Regions from separate parts of the Exiguobacterium sp. s150 genome, predicted to be linked through region 2. Evidence: riboswitches for the same ligand, from Rfam matches in the RefSeq annotation. Region 2 holds a riboswitch; each other region holds the start of a gene.
What was found. A riboswitch is a leader RNA that binds a small molecule or an ion and turns the genes downstream of it on or off. The one in region 2 is predicted to bind S-adenosylmethionine.
Positions count from the first base shown of each region.

Region 1: it holds a riboswitch for S-adenosylmethionine, as region 2 does, so the genes downstream of both, KNP76_RS02370 (methionine ABC transporter ATP-binding protein) here and KNP76_RS07245 (2,3-diketo-5-methylthiopentyl-1-phosphate enolase) in region 2, are expected to answer to the same signal.
Region 3: it holds a riboswitch for S-adenosylmethionine, as region 2 does, so the genes downstream of both, metK (methionine adenosyltransferase) here and KNP76_RS07245 (2,3-diketo-5-methylthiopentyl-1-phosphate enolase) in region 2, are expected to answer to the same signal.
Region 4: it holds a riboswitch for S-adenosylmethionine, as region 2 does, so the genes downstream of both, KNP76_RS14405 (aminotransferase class I/II-fold pyridoxal phosphate-dependent enzyme) here and KNP76_RS07245 (2,3-diketo-5-methylthiopentyl-1-phosphate enolase) in region 2, are expected to answer to the same signal.

Region 1 covers NZ_JACSMC010000002.1:150,469-154,963, reverse strand. The annotation lists gene KNP76_RS02380 (MetQ/NlpA family ABC transporter substrate-binding protein) at 1-492, opposite strand, end outside; gene KNP76_RS02375 (methionine ABC transporter permease) at 523-1,185, opposite strand; gene KNP76_RS02370 (methionine ABC transporter ATP-binding protein) at 1,175-2,203, opposite strand; SAM riboswitch class I at 2,282-2,387, opposite strand; gene KNP76_RS02365 (thioredoxin family protein) at 2,843-3,100, opposite strand; gene KNP76_RS02360 (PTS sugar transporter subunit IIC) at 3,285-4,337, shown strand; gene gcvH (glycine cleavage system protein GcvH) at 4,377-4,495, opposite strand, start outside.
Region 2 covers NZ_JACSMC010000011.1:57-4,551, forward strand. The annotation lists gene mtnA (S-methyl-5-thioribose-1-phosphate isomerase) at 47-1,081, opposite strand; gene mtnK (S-methyl-5-thioribose kinase) at 1,078-2,232, opposite strand; SAM riboswitch class I at 2,312-2,415, opposite strand; SAM riboswitch class I at 2,619-2,720, shown strand; gene KNP76_RS07245 (2,3-diketo-5-methylthiopentyl-1-phosphate enolase) at 2,791-3,948, shown strand; gene KNP76_RS07250 (2-hydroxy-3-keto-5-methylthiopentenyl-1-phosphate phosphatase) at 3,945-4,495, shown strand, end outside.
Region 3 covers NZ_JACSMC010000002.1:220,222-224,716, forward strand. The annotation lists gene KNP76_RS02695 (alpha/beta hydrolase family protein) at 1-690, shown strand, start outside; gene pckA (phosphoenolpyruvate carboxykinase (ATP)) at 721-2,292, opposite strand; SAM riboswitch class I at 2,609-2,725, shown strand; gene metK (methionine adenosyltransferase) at 2,856-4,064, shown strand; gene KNP76_RS02710 (hypothetical protein) at 4,104-4,495, opposite strand, start outside.
Region 4 covers NZ_JACSMC010000042.1:11,467-15,961, forward strand. The annotation lists gene KNP76_RS14395 (MDR family MFS transporter) at 1-829, opposite strand, end outside; gene KNP76_RS14400 (AI-2E family transporter) at 1,076-2,176, opposite strand; SAM riboswitch class I at 2,348-2,448, shown strand; gene KNP76_RS14405 (aminotransferase class I/II-fold pyridoxal phosphate-dependent enzyme) at 2,526-3,701, shown strand; gene KNP76_RS14410 (iron-containing alcohol dehydrogenase family protein) at 3,698-4,495, shown strand, end outside.

The sequences.
Region 1 (4,495 bases), on a different contig from region 2:
TTCTGCAAGTGTGAGCAAGCCTTCTGATTGGAGCATCGTGAGGATACGGCCATGGTCTGCGACCGACGAGCTCATGATGATTTCAGCGCCATCTGGAAGCTCATCGAGTGAGGCGTAGTCTTGTGAGTAGACACCGATCGGCTCGATGTGGACGCCACCGGCTGATGCGAATTTATAATCTTTGTTTTCAGCCATTTGTGACTCGAGGTATGGCTCGTGTTGGAAGTAGTTTGCGTCAAGCTCTCCGTCCGCAAGTGTACGGTTCGGGAGGACGTAGTCTTGGAACTTCGTGATTTCAAGCTTGTAGCCTTTTGCTTCGTATTCATCTTTCACATGCTCCAAAATCTCTGCGTGTGGCACGTTCGATGCGCCGATGACGAGCGTCTTGTCATCGCCACCTGCGCCTGATTCTGAATCCCCGCCGCCGCAAGCCGCGAGAATTGTGAGTGCTGATGCTGCCGTTAAACCGAGTACTGTTTTCCATGATTTCATGTGTGAACCCTCCAAATGTTTTTTATTTGATTAAGCAGAGCGCTTATCGATTCTTGTGACAAGTCGGTCTCCGATGAATTGAATCACGAAGACGATGACTAAGATGAGGACGGTCGCGACGAACGTCACGTCGTTCCGCGAACGCTGGAACCCGTCAAGGAACGCCAAGTTACCGAGACCACCGCCACCGACGACGCCCGCCATCGCCGTATAACCGACGATCGCGACGAGTGTGACCGTGATTCCCGACACGATGGCCGGGAGCGCCTCTGGGAACAAGACTTTATAGATGATTTGCCATTTCGTTGCTCCCATCGACTCGGCCGCCTCGATGACACCGCGGTCAATCTCACGAAGTGCGAGCTCGACCATCCGTGCATAGAACGGGGCCGCCCCGATGATGAGCGCCGGAAGTGCCGCCGTCGAACCGAGGATCGTGCCGACGACGATCTTCGTGAACGGGATGAGCAAGATAATCAAAATAATGAACGGGATTGAACGGAACACGTTGACGAACGCACTGACGACGGTGTAAATCGTCCGATTCTTCATCATGAGCGGTTCGTTCGTCACATAAAGAATGATCCCGAGTGCGAGACCGAAGGCGAACGTTGCGCCACCGGCGACGAGCGTCATATAAATCGTCTGCCACGTCTCCTCGAGCATGATCTCCCAGTCTACGTTAGGAAACATCGCTTTCCACCTCCACTTCCACTGCCTGCGATCGGATTGAGGCGATGGCCCGCTCGACTTCAGCCGGCTCTCCGATCAGTTGAATAAATAGCGTCCCGAGCGCGCCGACTTGTGACTGCGTCACGTTCCCGCCGATGATGTTGAAGCCGATATCATGCGTCTTCAAGACGTCTGAGAGAATCGGCTGTTCGGCAGTCTCGTTCAAGAACTTGAGCTTGACGATTTGACCACTCGGATAGCGCGCCTTCAAATGCTCGAACGTGAGCGACATGTCGTCGACCGCGCCGATCTGTTTGACGAACTCTTTTGTGATCGGTTGTTCCGGATGTTGGAACACGTCGGCGACTTGCCCGATCTCGACGACTTTCCCTGCTTCCATGACCGCGACGCGATGACAAATCTTTTGGATGACATGCATCTCGTGCGTGATGAGCACAATCGTCAAGCCGAGCTTTTTATTGATGTCGACGAGTAACTCGAGAATCGAGTCGGTCGTCTTCGGGTCGAGCGCGCTCGTCGCTTCATCGCAGAGGAGCACTTCTGGATTCGTAGCGAGCGCACGGGCAATCCCGACTCGCTGCTTTTGACCACCCGATAGTTGTGATGGGTAACTGTCTTCACGTCCGGCGAGCCCGACAAGTTCGACGAGTTCGGTGACGCGGCGTTTCCGCTCGCTTGCCGGTACCCCGATAAGTTCGAGCGGGAAGCTGATGTTTTCAGCGACCGTGCGCGACCAGAGTAGATTGAAGTGTTGGAACACCATTGAGACGTTTTTGCGAACCCCTCGTAACTCTTTTGGACTAAGCTTCGTCAATTCACTCCCGGCCACCTCGATCGTGCCGCTCGAAGGTGACTCGAGCCGGTTAAGGAGTCGAATGAGTGTCGACTTCCCTGCCCCTGAATATCCGATAATTCCAAAAATTTCGCCGCTTTCGATTGTAAGCGACACATCATCGACCGCCTGGACTCGACCGTTTTTCGTGTCGTACCATTTGGCCACATTGCGTAGTTGAATCAATCCCTTTCCCTCCTGACAACAAAAAAAGTACGCACGTTTGAGCAAACGTGCGTACTTTATCGGTACGGACAACGATTGCTCTCATCTTCCAAGGTATACACCTTGCTGGAATTAGCACCATTTCGGATTGCTCCGCGGTTGCTGGGCGTCATAGGGCCAGTCCCTCAGCCTCTCTTGATAAGAGTGTTGTATATTCGATTAGCCTTATCATAGCGACATATTATTTTCATGTCAAACTATTTTATGCGAAAAAATAAAAAAAGGTGCCGTCCGAAGACGACACAGAACGTAGCACCTTGAGTCACAGGAAGGACAACCCATAGATGAACCCCTTTTGCCCGATCAGAGCATTCATCCTTAATATGGGGGATGTTACTCGTCAATCACCCAATCCTGACATGTACCGAACGGCTACGCGGTCTGTATTCCTTCGCTTGATTTTTTTGGGGGACAATCGAAGGGAAGGTCCACTTCAAAATCGCGTAAGCGGGTGGTTCGGCGATGCCTGAACGTCTTGATCGCGAGTAAATCGCGTCCTATTTTTGTGTTCAAGTAAGATGTTGTAATGAATATACCATTCGTGAACTTTCTGTGTCAACTGATTATTTAAAATTTTCAGATTATTCTAATGTTCCTCCGTCACTTGACGAAGGAAAGCACGTGTTGCACGTTTTGGAACGCATAGATTCGATCGGTCACTTGGCCATTTTCAAGCTTCAGGAGCGCCGGGACGCTCATCACTTGATACGCTTCCAGCTCGTTTGGGATGAAGTTCGCATCGCGTTTTTCAATCTTTAAATTAGGATCGACCGCCTCGACGACCGTGAGCATCCGCTCAGCTACGGCGCATGTACCACACATTGGGGCGTATATATATAACAATCCGTCTGTCACCATATTTCTCACCTCTCTCCTGATTATAAGAAGCTTCGCCCCGACATTCAAAAGTTGTGCTCGATTTGAAAAAATTCTGAATACTTCCATTTTTCTGGTTGACGTGCGTCTGAAAGAGGCATAGTATGGTCAATAACTTTAATGCTTTTGTACATAACAGTAAAAGAGAAGGATAGGTGAAGAAGACATGACGGAAGAACGACTTACCGGAAAACAGTTCTTGATGAACGTATTGAACGGACTCAGCCTTGCCATTTTGATTGCCCTCATTCCGAGCGCATTGCTCGGTGAATTGACGAAAGCCATCTTGCCGTATTTTCCGTCGCTCCAGTTCATCTTAGACGCGACGACGATCGCGATGCGCCTCCTCCCGGTCATTATCGGGGTCGCCGTCGCCATGCAGTTCGGCCGCACGGCGCTCGAGGCCGGGACGATCGGCATCGCGACACACGTCGGGAGCGGTGCCATCCGCATTGAGGAAGGTACCTTCCTCATGGCCGGCATCGGTGACGTCATCACGGCCGGTGTGACGGCGGCCCTCGCGACGTATCTCGTCATGCAACTGTCACCACGCTTAAAGACGTACACGGTACTCGTTTTGCCGATGACGGTCATCGTCGTCGCCGGAGGCATCGGCGCGTTCCTGCTCACGTATATCTCACAGATCACGACGTACGTCGGGACGATCATCATGACGATGACGGAACTACAACCGGTCGTCATGGGCATCTTGATCGCGATGGCGTTCTCGCTCATCATCGTCTCGCCGATTTCGACGGTCGGGATCGCCACGGCGATCAGCCTATCGGGCGTCGCGGCCGGGGCGGCCAATCTCGGTGTCGTCGCCGCCGGTTTCGGGCTCGCGATCGCCGGGTGGCAGATGAACGCGACCGGCACGTCAATCGCCCACTTCCTCGGTTCACCGAAGATTCAGATGGCGAACTTCATCCGTCGTCCGATCATGATGCTCCCCGTGCTCGCGAACGCGGCCATTCTCGGTGCGCTCGCCGGTATCCTTCGAATCGAAGGCACGCCGATCAGTGCCGGATTCGGTGTCTCGGGGCTCATCGGACCGATCAATGCGCTTCATTTGATGCCGGGCGGTTTCGCGCTCTTCAACGTCATGCTCGTCATCGTCTTGTTCGGTCTCATCCCGATCGCGCTCGGTGTCTTCTTCTTCAAACTGTTCAACCGGACCCCGCTCATCCGTCCGGAACATTATCGTCTCGACTTCGAATGAAAAAAACCCGGCTTCTCGTGAAGAGAAACCGGGTTTTGTTTACCCTTGAATCATCGCTTCGTATTCTTCGGCTGTCATGAGCTTGTCAACGTCTGACGCGTCGTTCAACTCGACTTCAATCATCCAAGCGCCTTCGAACGGTGCTTCGTTCACGAGTT
Region 2 (4,495 bases):
CGGTATGGGCTTTCCTGCTCGTATAATCTGTAAAATCAATAGTTTTTTAGACATGAATCGTTCCCCCTACATGATGTGTGATAGCCGTCTCGTTCGCCTCGAACACGCCCGCCTCGGTGATGAGCCCCGTGATGAGCTCGGGTGGTGTGACGTCGAACGCCGGATTGAAGACCGTGATGCCGACAGGTGCCGTCGGCTGGCCACCGATGTGTGTCACTTCTTTCGCGTCCCGCTCCTCAATCTCAATCGCATCGTCCACCGTCAAATCGAACGTCGAATGCGGTGCTGCGACATAGAACGGGATGCCGTAATGGTTGGCAAGCACGGCGAGTTGAAGCGTCCCAATCTTGTTGGCGACGTGTCCCGTCCGTGTGATGCGGTCGGCTCCGACGATGATCGCGTCGACGCCTTTCGCTTGAATCGTCCACGCGGCCATATTATCGGTGATAAGCGTGACGTCGATGTCCGCTTGGTCGAGTTCCCAAACGGTGAGGCGTGCCCCTTGCAGAAGTGGACGGGTCTCACAGGCGAAGACGTTGAACGTGACACCGCGCTCTTTCCCAACATAAAACGGTGCGAGTGCCGTCCCGTAACGCGACGTCGCGATAGCGCCGGCGTTACAGATCGTCAAGACGTTCCCGCCTGAAGGCAACACGGTCAGTGCGTGCTCTCCGATGGACCGATACGTGTCGACGTCACGTTCATAGAGGGCGACCGCGCGCCGTTTTATTTCCCCAGCAATCTGTTCGAAATCGTCCCCGCTGTTCAATTCGAGAAGCGACTCGATCACGTTTTGTAAATTGACCGCCGTCGGCCGTGTCGCGATCAAACGGCGTCCGACAATCTCGAGACGACGCGTGAAATCTGGGTCGTCGACGAGACGCTCTGCCTCTTTCGCCAGGACGAACGCCCCGAAATACGCGATCGCCGGTGCGCCTCGGACTTGGAGCGTCTCAATCGCGTGCTCCGCTTCTTCAAGCGTCTCGATCGTCACGTAACGTGCCTCATGCGGAAGGAGCGTCTGGTCTAAGAGAATCAACTCATTGGTCGAGACGTCAAAGCGAATGTTTTGCACCGTCATACGCGTACCCCCGATAACAAGGTGACGAGGCCGTCAATCGAGTCAACTTCGTGACGTTCTTTAATGAGCGCCGTACCGAGCGCGAGCGCATCGCGTTTCCGCTCGAGACGTGTCGTTTCGGGTAACGTCTCAAGGTCTGCGACGCCGGCGAGGCCGATGGCGCGGCGGATGAGTTCGCAACCGGCATAGCCGACCGTGTCGGCGAAAATCGTTTGTAACAAGTCGTCGACATATCCTTCCGTGTCGAACGGCTCGACGGCGTTCGTGAAGTTGTGGCGGAACGTCTTCTCAAACGTCTCCCACACCGTGAGGACGTCCGTGAACCGTTCGAATCGCTTGAGCGGATCGTGGAACGTGGAGAGCGTCAAATGCGCGATAATCTGTCCGACGTCGAAGCCGAACGGTCCGTAGAATGCGAACTCCGGATCGATGATTTTCGTCTCCTGCGTCGTCGCAAAGATGCTTCCTGTATGTAAGTCGCCATGAAGCAAGGCGTCATGTTTCGTGACGAATCCGACTTTCAGTTTCGCCACCTCGACTTTGAGCGCCTTGTCATGCCAGAGGCGTTCGACGTCAGGACGCAGCGCCGCCTCGATATTGTTCGACTCGGTGTCTTTATACGGATCGGTGAAAATGAGCTTTTCCGTGATGTCGCACAGCTCCGGGTTGTAATACTCCCGTTCCTTCCGCTTCTTCTCGATTGGACCGGCCGCGTAGTCGGACGTGGCGAACAACGTCTCGCCTAAAAATTCACCGACGTGACGGGCCAGTTCAGGATACGTCTTCCCTTCGAGGTAACCGGTGCGGACGATTTCATAATCGGACAAGTCCTCTAAAATCGTGTACGCGAGCGTCCGGTCGCTCCCGAGCACGTTCGGCACGAAACGTGGCACGACTTCTGCGAACTGACGCAACGCGAGCTGCTCGATCCAGGCCCGTTCAAGCGTGAGCGGCCAACTTTCCCCGACGACTTTCGCATACGGGAGCGCTTGTTTGACGATAAGACGCTGTTCGCCTTGACGGATGCGGAAGACGAGGTTCAAGTTTCCGTCCCCAATCTCATCGCATTGGGCGATCCCTCCTTCTTCAATCAGTCCGAGTGCCCGGACGTGATCGACGACCGTCTGTTCAGTAAATGGTTGATATGCCATGTCTATTTCCCCTTTCGATGATTTCCACAAAAAAAGCCCCTTTCTCCGCGAGAAAGAGGCACAGCCAGATTGGTTGTTCCTCTCATCTTTCAGACATTCGTCTGGTGGATGTAGCACCGTGCCGTACTGGTCGGTTGCTGCGGCGTCATCGGGCCAATTCCCTCTGCCAACTCGCGATAAGAGTGTGTTATTCGATTTGTGTGACTATGAGCTGAATATTACGGAGTCGACGCCCTGGTTGTCAACGCTGTTTTTTTGAGCATCGAGTCACTTTTTGTTTGCATATATGGAAACAAATTTCTAAAATAAAAAATTTTCAAAAAAGGAATTGACGCTGTGACGATTCTGTGCAAAAATTCAATTAAATTTCACAACTTCAAATCATATTCTTATCAAGAGCAGACGGAGGGACAAGCCCGATGATGTCGCAGCAACCGACCCGATTGGGCACGGTGCTAATTCTTGCAGCAGACGCTGAGAGATAAGAGTTCATTTTTTATGATGACCTCTTGCCTCGGCATGGGGTCATTTTTTGTTTGACCGGAAGGAGGAACGAACATGGGCATCATCGCCACTTATGAAATTAACCGTACGGACCGCGTGGCCGACCTCGCCGCGAAAATCGCGCTCGAGTTGACCGTCGGCACGTGGACGGACTTACCACACCTAGAACAAGCACAGTTACAAGCGTATCGCGCCGAAGTCGTCTCGACGTCACATACGGAAACGACGAGCCGCTTCAAAATCCGCTACCCGCTCCATAACGTCAGTGCGGACTTCTCATCCATCTTGACGACGACGTTCGGAAAGCTATCACTCGACGACTCGGTCCGGCTCGTCGACCTCGATTTACCTGAAGCGTTGCGCGACACGTTTCCCGGCGCCAAGTTCGGGACAGAAGGCGTCCGTCAGCTACTCGGCGTCTACGACCGGCCACTCGTCATGAGCATCTTCAAAGGGGTCATCGGCCGAGACTTGACCTTTTTAGAAGCACAGCTCCGTGACCAGCTCGACGGGGGCATCGATATCGTCAAAGACGACGAGATTTTATATGACAATCCGCTCACCCCTTCACTTGAGCGGGCGCAGATCGGCCGCACCGTCTTAGACGAGCATTACGAGGCGACCGGAAAACGTGCCCTGTACGCCGTCACGCTAAGCGGACCGGTGTTCACGTTACGTGACCAAGCGCTACGGTTGATTGACGCTGGGGCAACGGCCCTCCTCTTCAACGTCTATACATACGGGCTCGATACCTTGCGTGAGCTGGCGAAAGACCCGGACGTGAACGTGCCGATTTTAGCGCACCCGGCGTTCGCCGGCGCCTTGACCGGTTCAATCAGCCATGCACTCCTACTCGGGAAGCTTCCTCGACTCGCCGGTGCCGACTTGACGCTCTTTCCATCGCCGTACGGATCGCTCGCGACGCCGCGTGACGAGGCGCTCCTCATCCGCGATGTAAGCGCGGAACCGAGCGAAAGAAAAGCGATTCTCCCGGTCCCGTCAGCCGGGATTCATCCAGGGCTCGTTCCCGACATCATCCGTGATTTCGGAACCGATGTCGTCATCAATGCCGGTGGTGGCATCCACGGACACCCAGACGGCGCCGCAGCCGGGGCCCGGGCGTTCAAACAGGCCATCGCGCACGTCCTCGGACAACGAGACGGCCAGACGACCGAGCTCGAGACGGCATTGAAAGCGTGGACGACGCGATGACGGTCCATATCCTCTGCGATTTCGACGGGACCATCACAGCCGAGGACAACATCATCGCCTTGATGAAGGCGTTCGCCCCTCCCGAATGGATCGAGCTGAAAGACGCGATCCTCGCCCAAGACATCTCGATTCGCTCCGGCGTCGGCCAACTGTTCGACTTGTTGCCAAGTAGCGAACGTACCGCATATCGAGACTATTTGGTGGAACGTATCGCGTTACGCCCTGGGTTTACTGCCTTTTTGGCCGACGTGCGTCAAAACGGATGGCACTTTGACGTCGTCAGCGGCGGGATGGACTTCTTCGTTCAACCAATTTTAGACGGCCTTGTCGATTCCGAACATATTTTCTGTAACGTCGCCGACTTCTCGGGTGAGACCGTGACCGTCGCGTGGCCACACGCGTGTGACGACCAGTGCACGAACGATTGCGGTTGCTGTAAACCGACGATCGCCCGCCGCATCGTCGATTCCAATGACCGGTTGATCGTCATCGGGGATTCGGTGACCGATTTCGAGATTGCGAAACGGGCGGACTTCGTCTATGCCCG
Region 3 (4,495 bases), on a different contig from region 2:
TGGTACGAGACGCGTGACGGGGAAGACGTCGTCGCGTATACGATCACGCCGAAACGCCCGAACGGCCATGTTCTGTTTTACTTGAGAGGCGGGACGGGCCGCATCGGGGACGTCCGCTTGCCACGCTTGATGCAATTCGCGGCGCGTGGCTTTCACGTCGTCGCCCCGGTGTATCGGGGCAATCACGGCGGGACCGGCAAAGAAGATTTCGGGGGCGACGATTTAGAGGACGTCTTGTCGCTCTATGACCGGGTGCAGCAGACGAATCCACGGATTCATGCACTCGGCTTCTCACGGGGCGGGATGATGGCGCTATCGCTCGCTTCCGTCCGTCCGCTCGTCTCCGTCACATCATGGGCCGGTGTGACGAATTTGAAATGGACGTATGAGGAGCAACAGACGATGCGCAAAATGCTTCGACGGATGACGGGCGGGGACCCGGAGACGGCGAGTGCGGCGTATATTGAGCGGTCGCCGCTCTATAAAGACTGGGACGCGCCGACGCTGTTGATTCATGGGACGGACGATGAGCAAGTCCGGCTCCGCCATGCGACGGCTGTCGCCGAAAAGCTCGGCGCACAGGCCGAGCTTTGGGTCGTCCCGTTCGCGCACCAATTGCCGTTTTGGGACAAGTGGGAGACGACGGAGCGGGCGATGGATTGGATGCTGAAGCAAACGAAACAGGGCTAGTGCCACATGTGCACTAGCCCTTTCTTTAATTTAGAAGACGATCGGTCCGGCCGCGATGACCGACTCGTTCGCTTTCGTGAACCGTTTGAAGTTATCTTGGAACTTGATCGCGAGCGCGCGCGCCTCGGCGTCGTACTTCGCTGAATCTTTCCATGTGTCACGCGGGTTGAGGACGTCGCGTGGCACACCTTTGATGTCGACTGGGATGTCGACATTGAAGATGTCGTGGCGGATCGTCTCGACGTCACGGAGTTCTCCGTTGACGGCCGCGTTCACCATCGCGCGCGTGTAAGCGAGCTTCATCCGCGACCCTTCGCCGTATACGCCGCCCGTCCAGCCTGTGTTGACGAGATAGACGTCGACGTCGTGCTTCTCGATCAACGTGCCGAGCATATCAGCGTAGCGTTCTGGTGCGAGTGGCAAGAACGGAGACCCGAAGCAAGTCGAGAACGTCGCTTGCGGCTCGGTCACACCGCGCTCCGTACCAGCCAGTTTCGACGTGTAACCAGACAAGAAGTGATACATCGCCTGCTCTTTCGTCAATTTGCTGATTGGCGGTAATACACCGTACGCGTCAGCCGTCAAGAACACGATCGTGTTCGGATGTCCGGCGCGTGATGGGAGCATGGCGTTATCAATGAAATCGATCGGATAGGCGGCTCGCGTGTTTTCCGTCAAGGAAATGTTTTTGTAATCAGGTGAACGGTCATCATTCAAGACGACGTTCTCGATTAAAGATCCGAAACGGATCGCGTCATAGATTTGCGGCTCGTTCTCACGCGACAAGTTGATCGTCTTCGCATAGCAGCCACCTTCAATGTTAAACACGCCGTCTGGAGACCAGCCGTGCTCATCATCACCAATCAAGTGACGTTCTGGGTCGGCCGATAACGTCGTCTTCCCGGTTCCCGATAGCCCGAAGAAGAGTGCGGTCTCGTTGGCGTCGTTGACGTTTGCCGAACAGTGCATCGAGAGGACGTGTTGCTCCGGGAGCAGGAAGTTCATGACAGAGAAGATTGATTTCTTGATTTCACCACCGTACTCTGTTCCCCCGATCAGAATCGTACGTTTGGCGAATGAGACGAGAATGAACGTCTCGGAGTTCGTGCCGTCGACAGCCGGATTTGCCTTATAGCTCGGTGCATAGATGACCGTGAACGGGTCGAACGCACCTTTTGTCGGCCATTCACGAAGGAACAGTTGCTTCGCGAACAAGCTGTGCCATGCATATTCTGTGATGGCGCGAACCGGAAGCGTGTAATGCTCATCCGCACCTGCTGACGCTTCAAGATAGTAGAGCTTTTGTTTTTGCTCAAGATGGGTGAGCACCTTATCGAGCAACGCTGTGAACTTCTCTTCGGCGATCGGTTGGTTGACCGGTCCCCAGTCGACTAAGTGATTGCTGACTTCATCTTGCACGACGAATTTGTCTTTTGGTGACCGGCCTGTGAATTTGCCTGTACTGACAGATAAAGCCCCGTCTTTCGTCAGCACACCTTCCCCGTTTTGAATGGCTTCTTCCACCAATTCTGGAACCGTCAAGTTCCGTTTCACGTCGGCACCGTTAATTAATTCTTCGATTTTCAGGAGCGTTGTCGCCATCCCGAATCCCACCTTTCCCCTAAATAGATGTGGATGAAATCCGCATACTTCCGCAGTTAATTAGTATGACGTTTTTATTATATGTGACACACTAATTAAAAACAAGCGTTTCTTCACTTTGACAAGTAAGCGCTTTCTTACATTGTCATTCTAACATATTCTGTACCAGGTCATAGAACAAAATCGGAAACCGTCATAAAAATGTTTGTTATTTCACAAACATAACTATTTGCCCGTTCGTGAAAAGTTTTACGAATTCGGTCGATACGCTTGACAGAACGGTACGTCATTTATATGATGGTGTTCGTAACGGATACTCTTATTCTGAGCGGTGGAGGGAACAAGGCCCTACGAAGCCCAGCAACCGTCCGAATGTAATGTTGTCGGAAAAGGTGCTATCCTGAAGCGAAGCGTAAGCTTCGAACGATAAGAGGGTAAGGAAGAACGATTCAACCTTTCCCATTGAACGTGGCGAAAGGTTTTTTTCATTACCGTCCCAAAGCAACGCGTAAGGGGAACGAGTACCGTCCACACATCACCCTTATTATAGGAGGTTTTTTGAAATGTCAAACTTGAACCGTCGACTTTTCACTTCGGAGTCCGTCACTGAAGGACACCCGGATAAAATTTGTGACCAAATCTCAGACTCGATTTTGGACGCGATTTTAGCAGAAGATCCAAACGCCCGCGTTGCGGCTGAGACGTCTGTCACGACAGGTCTCGTGCTCGTAGCTGGTGAAATCACGACATCGACATACGTCGATATCCCGAAAGTCGTCCGTGAAACGGTCCGTGAGATCGGTTATACACGCGCGAAATACGGCTTTGATGCCGAGACATGTGCTGTCTTGACGTCAATCGACGAGCAGTCAGTCGATATCGCCCAAGGTGTTGACCAAGCGCTCGAAGCACGTGAAGGTCAAATGACTGAAGAAGAACTCGATGCAATCGGTGCAGGGGACCAAGGTCTCATGTTCGGTTATGCAACGAAAGAAACGCCTGAACTCATGCCGCTTCCAATCTCGCTCGCACACAAATTGTCACGTCGTTTGGCGGAAGTCCGCAAAAACGGCACGCTCCCTTACCTCCGTCCGGACGGGAAGACGCAAGTGACGGTCGAGTACGACGAAGCGAACAACCCGGTTCGTATCGACACAATCGTTATCTCGACACAACACGCTGAAGACATCACGCTCGAGCAAATTCAAGCAGATCTTAAAGCACATGTCATCGACGCGGTCATCCCGACTGAACTAATCGATGCGGAGACGAAATACTTCATCAACCCGACTGGCCGTTTCGTTATCGGTGGACCACAAGGTGATGCAGGTCTCACAGGACGTAAGATTATCGTCGACACGTACGGTGGATACGCACGTCACGGTGGCGGCGCGTTTTCTGGTAAAGATCCTACGAAAGTTGACCGCTCTGCAGCATACGCGGCTCGTTACGTGGCGAAGAACATCGTCGCAGCTGGCCTCGCGGACAAAGCAGAAGTTCAACTTGCATACGCAATCGGTGTCGCACACCCGGTATCGATCGCGGTCGATACGTTCGGCACTGGTAAATTGAGCGAGACCGAGATCGTAGAACTCATCCGTGAGAACTTCGACCTCCGCCCGGCCGGCATCATCAAGATGCTCGACCTTCGCCGCCCGATTTACAAGCAGACAGCAGCATACGGCCACTTCGGTCGCACGGACGTGGAACTCCCATGGGAGCAAACGGACAAAGCAGCAGTACTAGAAGAAGGCGCGAAACGCTTCGCGTAATCAAAGAAAAACGACCTTTCACGCGAAAGGTCGTTTTTGTTATGCCTGTGGCTTATGGTCAGTCGACTCGTGTCCTTGTCCTAACGCGGTATCTTTCGCCTCGACGACTTTCTCGCCGATCGATTGTAAATCCGATTTCGCCTCTTGGGCCGTCTCGACGACTTTATTGACGTCTTGTTTGACCGTGTCGGCTTCGCCGGCCACTTTTTCGTAGACGTTTTGGACGTCTGTCGCGACTTCTTGGATGATGCCTGAGGCCGCCTTCACTTGATCGATGACTTGTGAGGCCTTACCGGCCGGATCTTCTTTCACCGTCTCGACGAGTCCGCCGACAGAAGCTTTCGCACTCGAGAATGACTGTTTCGTGTTCTCTCGGTTTGATGAGCTGAGGAGGGCGAGGAGCCCGCCGACGAGGGCACCGAGCAACATGC
Region 4 (4,495 bases), on a different contig from region 2:
GCTTCTGGCCGAGCTTCGAGGCGATCGGGAACTGGAACAAGACGACCATGATGCCGTTCAGGGCGAGCAAGTAAGCGAACGGATTTTGCCGGTCCGTGAACGTCGGCAGCGACTCACGCAAGAAGAGCGGCAACATGCTCTCGACGATGGCGAACCCCATCGAGATGAAGATGCCGGCAAAGATGAAGACAAGGAAGACCCGGTCCTGGGCGAAGATGCGCAACACGTCTTGGTTCGACAACGTCTCGTGTTCGGTCGTCTCGGGCAACGTCTCACGGATGAACTTGGCTAGGACGAGCGAGTAGAGCCCGAACACGACCGCCGCCGCGAAAAAGATATACTGGCGGTCGAGAAAGAGGACGGCACTGCCGAGGAGCGGTCCGAACGCGGCCCCGATGTTGTGCCCCATCCGGAGTAGGCCGAACGCCTCGTTCAACTGCTCCGGCTCGGTCACGTCCGCGACCATGGCGCTCGCGGCCGGATGGAACAACGAATTCGTCAAGCCGAGCATCGCGTTCAAGAGCAGGAGCGGCCAGAACGTATCGGCGAAGGCGAAGCCGACGAGTGCGAGCGCATCCCCGACGATGGCCGTCATCATGACGGGATTACGTCCGTAAAGGTCGGCGAGACGCCCGCCGACGACCGAGCCGATGAGCGCCATGATCGGTCCGGTCGCGAGGATGACCCCGACCTGGACGTAACTGTCGAGCTTGTCACTATAATAGAGGACGAGGAACGGGGCAATCATGAACATCATGACGCCGGTGATCGTCTCGCCGAGGAAACGGATCCAAATGTTGCGGTCGAGCCGCTTGAGTGATTGATACATACGGGTTCACCTGTTTCTTAGAAAATAAAAAGGGACGAAGCATGCACGGAGGCATACTCGTCCCTTTGTCTACGCATGCCTCGAAAGACAGGCGGAACCGTTCGATTATCACGAAAGTCAAGGCGCCTGTCTGTCAGTATGAAGTTTCGTCTGTAGTCCGTTCATGACTGACATGGGGCAGCCTCCTTTCTAATAGTTGTCTACAGCTAAACTGTATGACAGATTGTTTGAATGTGTCAACTTATTTTAGAGCAGTTCGTTCAAATTCTTTCGTGACAATCGATAGTCGATGAGACGTGACAGGATGACTTGAATCATCGCCGTGACAGGAACGCTGATGAACATGCCGACGAGGCCGAAGAGGCTGCCGCCGATGATGATCGACGTGATGACCCAAAACGGCGTGATCCCGACGCTGTCGCCGAGAATTTTAGGTCCGAGCCACAATCCATCGAACTGTTGCAACAGGAAGATGAACACGAGGACGAGGACGGCCGTGAACGGGTCGTAAAAGTACGTGATGATGAACGCCGGAATCATCCCGAGGAGCGGCCCGACATACGGGATGAAGTTTAAGATTCCGATGATGACCCCGAGCAAGAGGGCGTACGGTGCCCCGATGATGAGTAGACCGATGACGGCCATCACACCGATGATGAGACAGTCGAGCGATTTGCCGATGATGTAACGTTTGAAGATGTAATCCATCTCCTGGAAGATGTCAATCGTCGTCTTCGCCGTGGCGACAGGGAACAGCGCATACAACAGACGTTTGAACATCCGGGCGAACACTTCTTTGTCTTTCAATAGATAGATGGAGATGACAATCCCAATCAAGAAGTTGATGAGCGTCATCGTGAAGCTCGAGACGTAACTGACCGACGACAACACGGCCGTCTGGACCCAGCCCGAGTAACGCTCCTCGAACCGCTTGAAGTCGATCGTCTGGGCGATCGTCTCATTGTAATCTTGCAAAAACGCATTCAACTGACCGACGAAGCCGTCAAGTTGCCGGATATAAAACGGCAACTCCTCGATGAGCGAGGCGACGCTCGAATAGATGCGTGGGAACAGCGTCATGGCCGAGATGACGAGCAGCCCGATGAACGTCACGTAGACGATTAAGAGGCCTTGGTATCGTTTCAACGAGAATCGCTCCTCCATATACGACAGCACCGTGTTCAACAAGAGGGCGATCGCGATCCCCATGATGACGGGGGTCAATAGTTGAAACGTATACTGCAACACGCGTGAAATCGTGTCCGGTTCGCTGATGACCCGCCATAAGACGAGTAAAATCAGGCCGATCACTGTTAGTTTCCAAATCAATTGCCGGTTTAGCTCCACGAGTCCAACCCCTTACCCTACATTTTTTTCAGAATAACGTTCTTCTTTTACTATGACCGTTTTTTTTCAGGGTTTCAAGCGCACTTCGTCATTTTTCAAAATAAGGATTGACAGCAATGGGAACGTTTGGTTTACTTAAGGACATATTACACATAAATCGCATATAAACACTTTCTATCAAGAGAAGCGGAGGGACTGGCCCGATGAAGCTTCAGCAACAGATTGTTTCAATACTGTGCTAATTCCAGCAAGGTAACCTTGAGAGATGGGAAGGTGGTTGTTTGAATACGTCTGTATCTCGACACCCCTTTCCTCGGAAAGGGGTGTTTTTTGCATAGGAGGACCATCCATGGCAGACAGACGTTCAAACTTACTTAAGACTTTACCCCCACAGCACTTCGTCGGGCTCGCGAAAGAAGTGGCCGCGCTCGAACAGGCCGGGGCCGATATCATCCGGCTCGGGCAAGGCACGCCGGACTTGCCGACGCCGAAACCGATCTGCGAGGCGCTCGAGACGGCGCTCGCGAACCCGGAGACCCATCAGTACGGCCCGTTCCGTGGGCAAAGCCGATTGAAACAGGCGGTGTCGACGTTCTACTTGGACGAGTATGGAGTCGACGTCGATGCCGAGACGGAAGTCGCGATTTTAATCGGGTCGAAATCGGGGCTGATCACGCTCCCACAATGTGTCCTTGAACCGGGGGAAGGCATCTTGCTCCCGAATCCGGGCTATCCGGATTATATATCGGGCGCACGGCTGGCCGGTTCGGTCGTGCATGACCTCGTCCTGACAGAAGCCAACGATTTTCTACCGAATTACAAGACGCTCGATACGCACGGGGCGCGGCTCATGTATTTGAACTATCCGAGCAATCCGACCGGCGCCGTCGCGACGCCACAATTCTTCGAGGACACGGTCCGTTTCGCCCGAGAGCAGGAATTGATGGTCGTCCACGACTTCGCCTATGGCAGCATCGGCTTTGACGGGCACGTGTCGCCGAGCTTCCTTCAAGCCGACGGGGCGAAAGAGGTCGGCATCGAAGTGTACACGATGTCGAAGGCGTTCAACATGTCCGGCTGGCGCGTCGCCTTCGCCGTCGGCAACAAAGACATCATCGAGGCGATCAACACGTATCAAGACCACGTCCATGTCAGCGTCTTCTCCGCGATTCAAGAAGCGGCCGTCGCCGCACTCGAGTCACCGAAGTCGATTCGAGATGACTTGTCCCGTCTGTATGAGACGCGGCGCGACCGATTGGTGGACGGCCTGCGCCAAGCCGGCTGGGAGGTGACGGCCCCGAAAGGCTCGTTCTTCGTCTGGGCGAGAGTGCCGGAAGGCGATTCCGCCTCGTTCGCCAAAAAGCTGCTTCATGAGGCAGGCGTGGCCGTGACACCGGGCTATTTCTTCGGCACCGAAGGGGAGCGCTACGTGCGTTTCGGACTCGTCTCCCCGGAGCCGAAGATTGACGAGGCCGTCGAGCGAATCGAGCGGCTGTTCGCCGCCTATGAAGAGGTGCGGGCGTGATCCGTCAAGCCGTGCTCGAGTATGATCACGCCGCTGACGCGCTCGATCGTCTCGACGAACTAATCGGCGCTCGTTCGGTCCACGTGTTGCGCGGGCAAAACGGCTACCCGACCGTCGAACGGTTACTCCCTTCGATTCAAACCTATCCGGTAACGACGTTCCGAGGAGAGTGCACGGATCGTGAGGCGGACCGCGTCGACCTCGACGGGGCGGACGTCCTCATCGCCGTCGGTGGCGGCAAGCTCGTCGACACGGCCAAACTCGTCGCCGTACGGAACGGCGTCCCGCTCATCGTCATCCCGACGCTCGCCTCCAACTGTGCGGCGTTCACCCCGCTCAGCGTCGTCTATCGCGACGACGGGAGCTACGACCGCTATGACGTCTTCCGGGTCGTCATCGAACGTGTCATCGTCGACGCCCGGGTCATCGCATCATCGCCGTATGATTATTATCGAGCCGGCGTCATCGACACGGTCGCGAAGTTTTATGAGGCCCGCTATTTGAGCGGGGACGCCTCGACCGATGCCGGCGTCGATGCCGGACTCGCGCTCTCCAAGCAATGTCATCGCCTACTCGAGCTCGAATTGACCGAGACCGCCTTCCGCTCGTATGGGGAAGGGACGCGTTATGCGGTCGACCACGTTCTCGCCATCGGTGGGGCGGTCGGTGGGTTCGGCGACGCCGGGACACGGGTCGCCGTCGCGCACGCCGTCCATAACGCGCTCAGTCAGTTCGAGACGACGCATCCGTTCCTGCACGGGGACAAGGTCGGCTTCGGGTTGCTCGTCCAAGAA